2 regions of the Siminovitchia sp. FSL H7-0308 genome follow, and region 2 is predicted to be linked to the other one. Evidence: a T-box and tRNA genes for the amino acid it is inferred to sense, from the RefSeq annotation. Region 2 holds a T-box; the other holds one or more tRNA genes.
The links. The T-box of region 2 lies ahead of thrS (threonine--tRNA ligase). A T-box ahead of a tRNA ligase gene usually reads a tRNA of that ligase, here a tRNA-Thr.
Positions count from the first base shown of each region.

Region 1: it has a tRNA-Thr gene. The T-box ahead of thrS (threonine--tRNA ligase) is inferred to sense a tRNA for this amino acid. The anticodon was not compared.

Region 1 is NZ_CP150282.1:3,975,395-3,979,819, forward strand. It holds gene MHB50_RS18605 (hypothetical protein) at 1-454, opposite strand, end outside; gene MHB50_RS18610 (hypothetical protein) at 633-800, shown strand; gene MHB50_RS18615 (transposase) at 809-1,042, shown strand; tRNA gene MHB50_RS18620 (tRNA-Thr) at 1,715-1,787, opposite strand; tRNA gene MHB50_RS18625 (tRNA-Asn) at 1,789-1,863, opposite strand; gene MHB50_RS18630 (hypothetical protein) at 1,996-2,226, opposite strand; gene MHB50_RS18635 (polysaccharide deacetylase family protein) at 2,369-3,118, shown strand; gene MHB50_RS18640 (KinB-signaling pathway activation protein) at 3,179-3,859, opposite strand; gene gerD (spore germination lipoprotein GerD) at 4,007-4,425, shown strand, end outside.
Region 2 is NZ_CP150282.1:992,903-997,327, forward strand. It holds gene MHB50_RS04740 (replication initiation and membrane attachment family protein) at 1-102, shown strand, start outside; gene dnaI (primosomal protein DnaI) at 86-1,021, shown strand; gene MHB50_RS04750 (hypothetical protein) at 1,257-1,505, opposite strand; gene MHB50_RS04755 (putative sporulation protein YtxC) at 1,595-2,401, shown strand; T-box leader at 2,463-2,683, shown strand; gene thrS (threonine--tRNA ligase) at 2,727-4,425, shown strand, end outside.

The sequences.
Region 1 (4,425 bases), 1.6 Mb from region 2:
TAAAAGAGATATATTGTTTACTCCCGTCCTCTTCCCATTCGACGATCAATTTTGGATAAATAATATACCATCTATTTGAGTCTGTCCCAACCGCCTGAGAATGTCTTGCAATATAAATTGCTGTAATCTCTTTAAAGGGAACCCACGTTTCTTCCATCTCCCCTGTTTCATCATTCTTCCATACATGGTGAACCGCCCCATCCTTTATTTCTCGTAAATCTGTCTGCAACGGCTGTGATTTCACTAGTTTAAATGAATAATGCAATACGATATATGTAATAAGTCCACTAACAAAAGGAATCAGACCGATTAATGGCTCGGAAGTAAAGAAAAAAATCCAGAAGGCCATGATCCCACATGCTAATGTCATCAAAGAAATAAAAAATATAATTCCATAAAGAAAACCTTTAGACTGTCTGGTAATTTTTTGTACATATTTGAAATCTGACCTCAATCATAATCCTCCTTGTAGTATTCTGGCTTTCATTTTTGCTATTACTTATCATGAGCATTTTGCACATTTTTTACATCAAGAACCATAAGGTTTTGAAAGGTATTAAAAAAGAACTTCACCCCTAATTTGTAGAATTTTGAAGTGACCAAACCACAAAATCCGTTAGGAGGAAGTCACATTGTATATTCTACAAGAAAGTCTATTTTCTTTTGAGGAATTGCAAATATTAGAGTCAAAAGATAAATTGCCCATCTTTTTTGGTGTTCTTGACTTGCAACCTTATGCGAAACACTTAAAAAGTTCATACCCCAAGGGGCTGAAGGGCATTCCAAGAAAGGGATATTAAGGGCCCTTATGGCTGCCCCGCTGGAAGGCATCAGTACTTTTACCGGTCTGTATCATCGATTGGACAAAGATAAACGTTTCCGTTATCAATGTGGCCTGGATATCAGTCGGCCTGCCCCTTCCATCTCTACGCTTAGCCGGGTGTTTGCGTCACTGACCAAAACTGGACTGGCGATAAAAATACCGTTTTCTTTGTCAATTATCTCACCTTTTCTGGAGAAAAAATGTCATCCTCCTCTATAAAATACGTGCATTCCTGTCACTTAGTTTCATTTTTTAACTTGTAACTATAGACGAACAACTGTTTTATTTTACTTTTGCCAATTTAAATATGACAAAGCCTGTATACTGCTTGATAGCATTACACAGGCCTTTCCTTGTGCATATATGTTTTTTTACAGTCCAAATCAATGTCCTCATGGTGGATGTTTGATTTTAACCAGCTGCAGGATCTACTTTTCAAGCTCTTTGGCTTTTTCCTCAACTCCTTAAAGAGCCTTTCAGATTCCTCCAGAGAGGACTTATATGAAGCACTATAACTGATTCCGAGCAGTTCCTTATCATCGAGATTTAGTCATCAAAGCAATCTCCCCATTTTCTCCGTTGATATCAAGAGAGATGGTCGGATCATTATTGGTATAACCTTGTCCCTTCTGATCAATGAGGGAGTGCATGCCAAAATATTTCCGAGCGCCTCGGCCACTGGGATATAAAAACAACTATGAATGTATATGGACATGCTCTCAAAATGCGACGAAAAAATTGGATGACGCACTGTCGAACCAATAAAGAACAATGAAAATCATCATGAAACAACGTTTCGCAGTCAAAATGTCGGCAAATTGGGGTTGAGGAAAGAAAAAAAGCGACTCCCGGAATACCCGGGAATCGCATTATATCCGCTATTGTAAACGAAGCTTCCAGCCGGGCTTGAACCGGCGACCTCTTCCTTACCATGGAAGCACTCTACCTACTGAGCTATGGAAGCGTGGCTCCGCAGGTAGGATTCGAACCTACGACCGATCGGTTAACAGCCGATAGCTCTACCACTGAGCTACTGCGGATTGTATACGAATAGACAATTATTATTATAACCATTTTTAAAAATTATTCAAGCGGTTTTTATTAAACAACCGCCAGGCGAACGATTTATACTTTAGCAAGCCTTCCCGGGCTTGTCAACGTTTTTTTAAAATTTACCGCTCCCGCCTTACGTTTGCTCTTGGAAGTATATATTTTATACATTCCCGATGATCCGCAACACGCTTAAAAAGGGTGAACAACGTACGATACCGCTCTTCCATCGCCCGTTTCACAATTGGTTCAAGGTGAACATTTTTAAGATCGAATAAGATTTCATCCATTTCTCTCTTTAAAAGATAAATGATTTCCTCTTTTTCCATATCATTGATTAACATACCGTGCATGATGACACCCCGTCTATATTTTTGTATTTATAGCTATATCCAAAAACATTTTGATCATACTTATTTTTCTTGCCGCTTTCAGGCATATGCCCCTTTCATTCAAGCATAGATTGTACAAGGATGAATGAAAGAGGATGATGAGATGAACTTTTTTATCACGCTGAGCGGCAAACGGGTGAAGCAAGGCTTTTTTATTATCATTATTTCTTTTTTTACAGCCCTCTTTTACTTCTCGCAAGCATCCGTGCACGTACCGGTTTTGTCGGGAAAAGATGGTCCCAAAGCCATTTACAAAGGCGACAAAGGAATTGCTTTAACTTTTAACATTGGCTGGGGCGATGTCCAGGCGGAGCCCATTCTGGAAATATTGGAAAAAGAAAAGGTCGAATCCGCCACCTTTTTCCTGTCAGGTTCATGGGCGGAAAGGCATCCGGATCTTGTTGAAAAAATAAAGAACCTGGGCTATGAAATCGGAAGTTTGGGTTACGCGTATGAGGATTACACCGAGATCGAAGAAGAAAAAATACGCAGGGATATGGATCGCTCCATAGAGGTGTTGAACAAACTCGATGTAAAAGAAGTCAAATTGCTCCGGTCTCCGACAGGCCACTTTGACAAGCGATCGTTGCAAATCGCAGATGAATTAGGTCTTACCATCGTTCATTGGAGTCTAAATTCCCAAGACTGGAAAAACCCGGGTGTTCAAGCAATCGTGAAGGAAGTACAGAAGGCGAGAAAAGGAGACATTGTTTTAATGCATGCGTCTGATTCCGCTACCCAAACAGCGAAAGCGCTCCCTGAAGTCATTTCCATTATTCGCGAAAAAGGCGAAATGGTCACGATTTCCCATCTAATCGCTAACGGAAAGGTAAAAACAACCATTATTCCATAATGGCCTAATCCTTGGGGCATAATCAGCGCTCCCCATCGATAACCGAGAAAAAGCGAACCATCACGTCCGGTTCGCTTTTTTCTTTCCCGAAGGGGCTGGCTGTGCTTTTTGCCTTTTGGCAGCACGGCTGGCAATTTCTTTTTCGGATAATCGGTTATACTTGGGCAGGATCAACAATTGGTAGGCATTACAAGGAATGAGCGTAAAAATCATTAAATATAGCCAATTTTCTTCGTTTGTCCTTAAAACAGGCAACCATTCCATGATCGTGATGACGATCATAAAAAATAAAGCGGAAACAAATGTCGTTTTTGCGGTTGTTTTTGCTTTGAAATAAGCGGTGACAAGCCCTGCAGCCAAAATAAAAATGGCTAATCCAATATATGGAAGCAAGCTCTCCCCTTCGCTTGCAAATGATGAAAAGCGCAAATATACAAGATCAAACAAGACAACAATGATCAAGAAAATTTGGACCGCGTTCCATAATGAAAGCGACCGAAAAATGCCCAGGCCAAATTGATGAATAAATAAGTAGGCGAAAAAACCAACCTGACTGACAACACTAAATATAAAGCCAACACCAACCAGCCATATAAAAGTGGATAAAATGGCACCGATATCAAATTTTGTAAAATATGGCTGAAATTCATTCCAGCGAATGACAAAGCCTAAAATGCCGGTAATGATACCACCTAAAAAAAGCGTTGTAAAGAAAAATCGTAACCAATTTCGGATCGTCACTATCGTGTTCCTCCAACAAAAATCTTTATTACACCGATTTTAACAATGTTTTATACAAAATGCCATTGCCCGGTGGAATATGCATAAATTCTTCACAAAATCCCATATTAAAACTATCGGGAACATATTAAGAAAGGAGCGTTCCTCATGAGAAAGGGAGTCTTGTTGCTCCTGGTGTGCATTATCCTTTTCATTTCTGCATGTGGCGGAAATGAAATGGAGACAGGACAATTGGATTATGACCAAACTAAAAAAATGGTCGTTGATATACTCAAAACTGATGATGGAAAAAAAGCGATTAAAGATATTATGACAGATGAACAAGTACAACAGCAGTTCGTTATGGACCAAGCCGTCGTCACCGAAACGATCGAGCAGTCCCTCGCCTCCAAAAAAGCGGAAGACTTTTGGAAAAAATCACTTCAAGATCCCAAGTTTGCGGAAGCGATGGCCAAAGGAATGCAAAAGCAACACGAAGAACTGCTGAAATCATTAATGAAAGATCCGGAATATCAAAAGATGATGATCGACATCATGAAAGATCCAGCAACGCAAAAAGAGTTGGC
Region 2 (4,425 bases):
GCAAAGGGTTCCGATAAACTGGATGAACGTCGCCGCAGATTGAAAGCCATTCAACAAAAATATCAAAAACAGGGAGGTGAAAAAGGTGGAACGAATCAATGATACATTAAGCAGGCTTTCCGGGGGAGAGGCTTTTAAAAGAAGGTTTGAAGATTTGAAGCAGGAAGTGCTACATCATCCCGATGTCCAAGCGTTTATCAGAGAAAACGCCGGACTCGTCACGAGAACCATGGTCGAAACCAACTTAATCAAGCTTTACGAATACATATCCCAAACAAAAAATTGCGCGGATTGTCCGGATCTTGCCAACTGTATGAATATGATGGAGGGATATGAACCTTCTCTCGTCATAAATGGCCAAACGATCGAGGTTCATTACAGGCCATGTGCCAAAAAGCTCATTGATGACGAGCGAAGAAAAACAGAAAAATTGATTAAGAGCTTTTATGTTCCGAAGGATATATTACAAGCATCCTTTGCCGATTTTTCTCTGGACAGCCCCGGCAGGATTGATGCTTTCGAATATGCGGAAAAATTTGCCGCCGAATTCGACCCGCAAAAGAAAATGAAAGGTTTGTTTTTATATGGAGGTTTCGGTGTCGGTAAATCTTATTTGTTGGGGGCAATTGCCAATCAATTGGCGGAAAAAGGGGTGTCCTCTTTTATCGTTTACGTCCCGGAGTTTTTCCGGGAAATGAAACAATCACTTGGCGATCAAACATTGAGTGAGAAGCTGGAGCTTGCCAAAAACGCGCACATCCTGATGCTTGATGACATTGGCGCGGAATCGATGTCAAGCTGGACGAGGGACGAAATTCTCGGCTCTATTTTGCAATACCGCATGCACGAACATCTTCCAACCTTTTTTACTTCTAATTTTGATTTTCAAAGTCTTGAACACCACTTAACTTATACCCAACGTGGTGAAGAAGAGAAGATGAAAGCCAAACGGATTATGGAGCGCATAAAATATCTTGCCAAGCCGATCAAACTTGATGGACCGAACCGAAGACATAAATAAGCCTGCATTTACCGGCCTGTCAAAAATAAAAAGCCCGCCTCCACCGTACTGTCAAAAAACAGCCTGTATCCTGACTATGCTTTGTGAAGGATGCAGGCTGTTTTCATGCTGCCCGCAGTGTAAAGTTAGGCCGCAGGATACATCTCCTGCTTCGTTTTGAATTGAAAACTCCAGGTATTTTCCATGTGCCAGATCTTTACGGTTCCAAATGGCGATCTTTAAACGTGGTTGCAAGTCAAGTCAAAAAACGAACTGCGCCATGTTTAAGCTTATTTCCAATGATTCCTTCTGGAGGAAAATCAAGCCCGACAAAAGCCCAGACAAACAAAACGGCAAGCCAAAGCCATGTTACAGATCGTGTTATTCCAATGAAATGAATAGTTGCTACTTGGCGAAAACGATGAAAAGCTGGCGACTTTTCCCACAAAAATCTCGCAATCCCGTTCCGCAGCTTTTTAACGGCGCCATTCCCAGTTAAATCCATCGCTTTTTTCATTCATTGGCATAGCGTGGACGTGCCCTCCATATACATATATCAGTGCAGTAAAGTTTTTGAATGAGGAGGGGGCCGTCTTGGAACTCATTTTTTTAACTGAAGAGGATGCTTGTCAGTTACAATCTTTCTTTACCAAAACGGGCGTACATTTATCCTATACAAAACAACAAAACCGTTATGTATTCTTTTTTCCGCGAGACGAAAACACGGATCGTTATGCAGAAGCTTTAACGGACTTTATTATAAATGTAAAAAGAGCCGAATTTTTGGATAAGATGTTGTCCACTCACTTTTTTTATGAGAATGAAGAGGAGCGCATACAAATTATCGACATTGTTACAGCGATGTGTTTGGGGAAACGAAAAGAACTGACGGCATTTACAGGCAAGATGAATGAGCATTCCATTGTTAAACAAGCTGTAATCGCCGTTTTTGAAACAAGTGATGCCGTTTTGTTTGATTCTTTGTTAACGTTTCGGCTGCAAGATTATTATGATGCGCTGAAGAAATATTTGTGTGTTGCCATTGATGAATATAAAATGGAGCAGGATTATCAAATGTTTGTTAGCATGCTCAGAGACTATTTACACAAGCAAGAGCCGAAAAAAAAGCTCGTTCACTTGTCACTAACGGACCCTGTATGTTTTTACGATGAAAACTCCAAAGTCATGACAAGGGATGAAGTCATGAAACTGGTGGATCGCCGCCTATTGTTCAATCATCCTGTTTATATTGACTCAGCCGTGATCGCTCCGCTTCTTTCCATCGCGCCTAATGAAATTTTACTTTACACCGATTCTGAGGAAAAAGCGATTATCCGTACATTGTTAAACATTTTTGAAGAAAGATTGAAAATTCTTCCTCTTGCCGATTTCCGTAAATGATCAGTCAACCCCTTGCATTTCCTCAAACAACGATCTATAATAACCTACATAATCATATCATGAAAAGGTTATGACAAGGACATGAGTGTTCACTTACGGTTTACAGAGAGGGAAGATGAAGCTGGGAGCTTCCCAACACGATTTGAATGCTTACCCCCTTGGAACTCCATTCTCGAATTTACAGTAGTGAATGGCGGAGACTTCCGTTACATCTTCTGAAAGTCATTGGCTGTTTGCCAATGAGAATTAGGGTGGAACCACGTGAACAAACTCGTCCCTTTCTGGGGGGCGGGTTTTTTTTATTTTGGAAAAGGAGAGGATAGCATTGACTGAACAACTACAAATTACTTTTCCGGACGGAGCGGTGAAAGAATTCCCAAAAGGAACGACAACTGAAGAGATAGCAGGGTCAATCAGCACGGGTTTACGGAAAAGTGCGATAGCCGGTAAACTGAATGGCCGTTTGCTCGACCTGCGGACACCGATCCAGGAAAATGGAAGCATTGAAATTGTCACGGCGGGCAGTGAAGAAGCACTGGAAATATTGCGCCATAGTACAGCACACTTAATGGCCCAGGCGGTTTCGCGGTTATATCCGGGCGTCAAACTCGGTGTCGGTCCTGTTATTGAAGGCGGGTTTTACTATGACATGGATTTGGATCATTCCTTGACACCTGAAGATTTGCCAAAAATTGAAAAAGAAATGAAAAAAATCATCAGTGAAAATTTGGAAATCGTACGGAAAGAAGTGGAGCGAGATGAAGCGAAAAAGCTTTTTTCCCATGATCCGTACAAGCTGGAATTGATTGACGCCATTCCGGAAGAGGAAAAAGTCACGATCTATGAGCAGGGTGAATTTTATGACTTGTGCAGGGGCGTACATGTTCCTTCTACAGGGAAAATAAAACAATTCAAGCTGTTAAGCATTGCAGGCGCATACTGGCGCGGTGACAGTAATAATAAAATGCTTCAACGCATTTATGGAACGGCGTTCTTTAAAATGAGCGAGCTTGAGGCCCATCTCAAAATGCTGGAAGAAGCAAAGGAGAGGGATCACCGCAAGATTGGAAAAGAGCTCAGCTTATTCACAAACTCGCAAAAAGTGGGACAAGGGTTGCCGCTTTGGTTGCCAAAAGGAGCAACGATCCGCAGAATTATCGAACGCTATATTGTGGATAAAGAAGTGGAGCTTGGCTATGACCATGTCTATACACCTGTTTTGGGCAGTGTCGATTTATATAAGACAAGCGGCCATTGGGATCATTATCAAGAGAACATGTTCCCGATCATGGACATGGACAATGAACAGCTTGTCTTGCGGCCCATGAATTGCCCGCATCACATGATGATCTATAAAAATGAAATCCACAGTTATCGCGAATTGCCGATTCGAATAGCGGAACTCGGCACGATGCATCGCTATGAAATGTCAGGCGCGCTTTCCGGCCTGCAGCGGGTTCGCGGCATGACATTAAATGATGCCCATATCTTTGTCCGGCCCGATCAAATCAAAGAAGAATTTATCCGGGTTGTTCAATTGATCGAAGAAGTATATCGGGACTTCGATTTAAAGGATTATTCATTCCGCCTTTCGTATCGTGATCCGGAAGATACGGAGAAGTACTATGATGATGACGAAATGTGGGAAAAAGCGCAGGCGATGCTGAAAGAAGCGATGGACGACTTGAACCTCGATTATTATGAAGCGGAAGGAGAAGCGGCATTTTACGGACCGAAACTGGACGTCCAAGTGAAGACGGCTCTCGGAAAGGAAGAAACGTTATCCACTGTACAATTGGACTTCTTGCTTCCTGAAAAGCTGGACTTGACCTATATCGGAGAAGACGGGAAGCAGCATCGTCCAGTTGTGATTCACCGCGGCGTCGTATCAACGATGGAACGATTTGTCGCATTTTTAATTGAGGAATATAAAGGTGCATTCCCAACTTGGCTTGCGCCTGTACAGGTCGAGGTGATTCCTGTTTCGCCGGATGTCCACTTCGACTATGCCAAACAGGTCACCG